2 regions of the Comamonas sp. Y33R10-2 genome follow, and region 2 is predicted to be linked to the other one. Evidence: predicted binding sites of a transcription regulator. Region 2 holds the regulator's gene; the other holds the start of a gene.
What was found. The regulator sigma-54, encoded in region 2, starts transcription at its own class of promoters, with help from an activator protein. The targets are predictions, from matches to a motif close to TGGCANGNAANCTGCTTT.

Region 1: the regulator sigma-54 is predicted to act here: its motif matches at 703-720, upstream of KUF54_RS00520 (CmpA/NrtA family ABC transporter substrate-binding protein).

Annotation. Positions count from the first base shown of each region.
Region 1 covers NZ_CP079925.1:133,975-136,375, forward strand. The annotation lists gene KUF54_RS00515 (nitrate regulatory protein) at 1-619, shown strand, start outside; gene KUF54_RS00520 (CmpA/NrtA family ABC transporter substrate-binding protein) at 876-2,135, shown strand; gene ntrB (nitrate ABC transporter permease) at 2,162-2,401, shown strand, end outside.
Region 2 covers NZ_CP079925.1:3,064,163-3,066,563, reverse strand. The annotation lists gene KUF54_RS13715 (aspartyl/asparaginyl beta-hydroxylase domain-containing protein) at 1-271, shown strand, start outside; gene rpoN (RNA polymerase factor sigma-54) at 370-1,983, opposite strand; gene lptB (LPS export ABC transporter ATP-binding protein) at 2,126-2,401, opposite strand, start outside.

The DNA of each region.
Region 1 (2,401 bases), 910 kb from region 2:
GCAGCAGCAGTGCGGAGCTTGCACGGATATGACCGTGATTGAGCGGCTGCGGCGCATAGGTTGTACGGCTGCTGATGGCGCACCGCTGGATAAGGCGCTGAGCTCTCCCTGGTTTGAAGCTTGCTCCAGTCGACTGGATGCCATGCACCAGATTGAGGCATTTCTGGCGCAGGAGCTACAGGCGCAGTGTTTGTGCAAGCTTGAACTGTCCGGCGCAGCACTGTCTCAGCAGCAGGCCTTGCTTGAAACTCTGCCTGAGCCGTTGGTTCGCGCAGAGAGTGGCGTAGCCTTTATTTTGGGGACAGCACAGGGCGCTGCGCTGCCGGCAGAAGGTGTTTATGGCCGGCAGCTGGGTAAAAGCATTGTTGGCCTGGTGCAGGAGCAGGCTGCGCGGCTGCAGGATATGCAGACCGAGATTGACAAGGCGCGCTCCACGCTCAAGGAGCGCAAGACCATAGAACGAGCCAAGGGCGTGTTGATGAATTACCGCCAGCTTGGCGAGGGCGATGCCTATAAGCTGATCCGCCAGACAGCTATGAACCAGAACCGGCGAATGCTGGATGTGGCCGAGGCCATTCTGGCGACGGTGGACCTGCTGCCGTGCAGCACCAATTCGTAGCACTGGATCGCATGAGTTGTTGCGACGCACCAAATCTGGGCTGAAATCGGGCGTAAGTCATCTTCTTCCTAGTGCGAAAGGTCTGGCACGGTTTGTGCATGACTGTTGATGTCAAGCAGACCAAAGGCGGTCGCGCTTAAAGCGTTATTACGAGTGACCTGGGACAACGGCGTCCTTCTCTCCTCTCACCCGAGGAGGGAAGGACGCTTTTTGTTTTCCGGATCGCTTTCACCACGATTCTTGTTGGAGTTTTCTCATGAGCAAGCGCCTTTTCCCATCCCCAGTCCTTTCTCTGGAGTCTGGCCGCAGAGACTTTCTGCGCGTTGCAGGCGGTGCCGCACTCTATGGTGCATTAGGTCACCACGGCGTCTGGGCTGCGGGCTCGGATGCACCCGAGAAGAAGGAAGTCAAGATTGGCTTCATCCCGTTGACGGATTGCGCCAGCGTGGTCATGGCGTCGGTGCTGGGTTTTGACCAGAAATATGGCGTCAAAATCATCCCCAGCAAAGAGGCGAGCTGGGCCAGCGTGCGCGACAAGATGGTGAATGGCGAGCTGGACTTTGCGCATGTGCTGTACGGCTTGGTCTACGGCCTGCATCTGGGCATTGGTGGCCCCAAAAAAGACATGGCTGTGCTGATGAACCTGAACAACAACGGTCAGGCCATTACCGTATCCAAAGCGCTGGCCGACAAGGGCGCTGTGGATGGAGCAAGCCTCGCCAAGGTCATGGCCAGAGAAAAGCGCGAATACACGTTTGCGGGCACCTTCCCCACCGGCACCCATGCCATGTGGATGCACTACTGGCTGGCTGCGGCGGGCATCAATCCGGTGACGGATGCCAAGCTGATCACCGTGCCTCCGCCCCAGATGGTGGCCAATATGCGTGTGGGCAATATGGACGGTTTTTGCGTGGGCGAGCCGTGGAACCACCGCGCCATCATGGATGGCATTGGAATCACGGCCAATACCACGCAGGACATCTGGAAGGATCACCCCGAAAAAGTGCTGGGCACTACGGGCGACTTTGCCAGCAAGAACCCCAACACCTGCCGCGCCGTGATGATGGCGATTCTGGAGGCCAGCCGCTGGATTGACGCCAGCTTGCAAAACAAGATGAAGATGGCCGAGACCGTGGCCCAGAAGTCCTACATCAACACCAGTGTGGACGCGATCAATCAGCGCATTCTGGGCCGCTACCAGAACGGTCTGGGCAAAACCTGGGACGACCCCAACCACATGAAGTTCTTCAACGACGGTGCGGTGAACTTCCCCTATCTGTCTGACGGCATGTGGTTCCTGACTCAGCACAAGCGCTGGGGCTTGCTCAAGAGTCACCCCGATTACCTGGCCGTGGCCAAGAAGATCAATCGCATTGACCTGTATACGCAGGCCGCGAGCCAGCTCAAGGTGAATGTGCCCAAAGAGTCACTGCGCAGCAGCAAGCTGATGGATGGCGTGGTGTGGGATGGCAAGAACCCCGCCCAGTACGCCGACAGTTTCAAGATCAAGGCCTGAGGCCGATACCCCAACGGAGATTCACCATGGTCAGTGCCGCACTTCCATCCCGTCTTGAATTAGATCCGCCCCACGATCCGCAACTGGCCATACAAGCGGCCAATGAGGCACGCTTGAATGCTTCCAAAGTGATAGCTGATAGCGCAGAACCTGCAAGGGCTACAGTGAAAAAAGACTCAAAACTCAAAGCGGCGTCTGCCGCAGCCCTCGCCGCGCCGCCCAACCGCTGGCGCCAGCGTGCTGAAGGACTGATCGGCACGGTGCTG
Region 2 (2,401 bases):
GCTGTTTTGCGATGTAGAACGCCCGATGACCAATGGCTTTGCTCAGTGGCTCAACCGCTGGCTGGGCACCAACGTGGTGGCCGCTGCCAGCTCGCCCAATAACGAGGGCGACCCGCGCGGCATGATCAGCAAGCTGTTCAAAATTTCGTTCTACGCCGGCAAGTACCGCCGCGCCTTTCGCAACTGGAATCCGACGTTCTACAAATTTTTGAAGTTTGGCCTGATGATTGGCGTTTTAGCGCTGTTCATCTGGTGGTTGATACCGAACTGATGGATACCCGCTGAGGCGCTTCGCGCCTGCCGAGGTCTCTACCCAATCAAAAAAGCCGCTGAGCAATGCATCAGCGGCTTTTCTATTCCCAACAATGACTACAGCGCCTTGCGCAGCGTCGTGGTCGGAATTTTGAGCTGCTCGCGGTACTTGGCCACGGTGCGGCGGGCGCACTCAATGCCTTGCTCCTTGAGCATGTCAGCTAATTTTGCGTCTGACAGCGGTTTCTTCGGGCTCTCGGCATCCACCAACTGCTTGATCAGCGCCCGTACTGCCGTGCTGGAGGCGCTGCCGCCGGTTTCTGTACCCAGACCCGAGCCAAAGAAGTATTTCAGCTCAAACGTGCCTTGGGGCGTGGCCATGTACTTGGCCGTAGTCACGCGGCTGATGGTGGATTCGTGCAGACCCAACTGGTCGGCAATATCGCGCAGCACCAGCGGCCGCATCGCCAGCTCACCATGCACAAAGAAGTTTTTCTGCCGCTCCACAATCGCTTGCGACACGCGCAAGATGGTGTCAAAGCGCTGCTGAATATTCTTGATGAACCAGCGCGCCTCTTGCAAGTGCTGCTGCAGGGCAGCATGGCTTTCGCTGCCTTTATGGCGGCGCAGCACACTGGCGTAAATGTCATGTACGCGAAGGCGCGGCATTACATCGGCATTGAGTTGTACGGAAAAATCGACCCGCCCTGAACTAGCGCGCACCGGGCGCACGATGACATCGGGCACGATGATGTTGCGCTCCACATCCACAAAGCGCCGGCCAGGACGCGGCTCCAGCCCAGCGATCAAGGTCATGGCTTCGCGCAACTGCTCTTCACGTGCGCCGCACAGGCTGGTGAGCTTGCGCAGATCGCGCCGCGCCAGCAAGTCCATGGGCTGTTTGCAAATGGTCTGGGCTAACAACAAGCGACTCATATGGGCTTGCGTCGTGCCCTCATCTTCAGCGGTGTGAATCAAATCGCGCACCTGCAACTGCAGGCACTCCGCCAAACCACGCGCCCCGACACCCACAGGCTCTAAGCTTTGCAGCAGCTTTAGCGCAATGCAAAAGCGCTGCTCTAGCTCTTCGCAGTCTTCCAAATCATCACCGGCCAGACTTTGAGCCAGCTCTTGCAGCGAGTCTTCAAGGTAGCCGTCGTCATTGAGCGACTCAATCAAAAAGCGCAGCGCAGCTGTATCTTCGGCGCCCAAGCGCAGGCTGAGCGCTTGGCGATGCAAAAAAGCCGTCAGGCCCACATGCTCACCAGCCAAATCGATGGCATCAGCCTCGCCGTCGCCATCGTGATTGCGGCTGGAGCCGCCGCCCGAGGGGCCATCCCATTCGCTGCTGGATTCTCCACCCCATTCACCATCTTGGCCGTCAATGCCATCGGCCTCCCAGTTCAGCGATTCTGGGGTTTCAGCGCTGGGGGTTTCCGCTATCGAGTCAGTAGCGGATTGTCCTGAAGTTGTTTCTATTCCAGATGAAATACTGTCTGAAACAGTGTATTCATGGGCAGCAACTGCTATCTCTTGAGGAGCATCAACCCCTCCCTCGCTTGCTCCATCAGCCTCATCGCCTGTACGTTCCAAAAATGGGTTGTCGACCAGCATCTGCTCGACTTCCTGCGCCAGCTCTAACGTCGATAGTTGAAGCAACTGAATGGATTGCTGCAACTGCGGCGTGAGCGATAAATGCTGCGAAACGCGTAACGAAAGGCCGGGTTTCATTCACTAACTCTCTGCCGGTGCCGGCTGCAGAAAATGCTTCTGCCGCTCAAGCGGCGCCGCCTAACGGCTTGAATATCTAAGCCCACACAACAGGCCAAAGCCAGCTGTATGGCGAGGTTGAGAGTACAAAAGCGCACACTCATCACATGCGGAAATGTTCACCCAGGTAGACGCGGCGCACATCGGCGTTCTCCACAATCTCCTCGGGCGTACCTTCAGCAAGCACATGCCCATCGCTGATGATGAAAGCATGGTCACAAATGCCCAGCGTTTCGCGCACGTTGTGATCGGTAATCAGCACACCAATGCCGCGCTCTTTGAGGAAGCCGATGATGCGCTGGATCTCGATCACCGCAATCGGGTCGATACCGGCAAAAGGCTCGTCGAGCAAGATGAAACGTGGCTGGGTAGCCAGCGC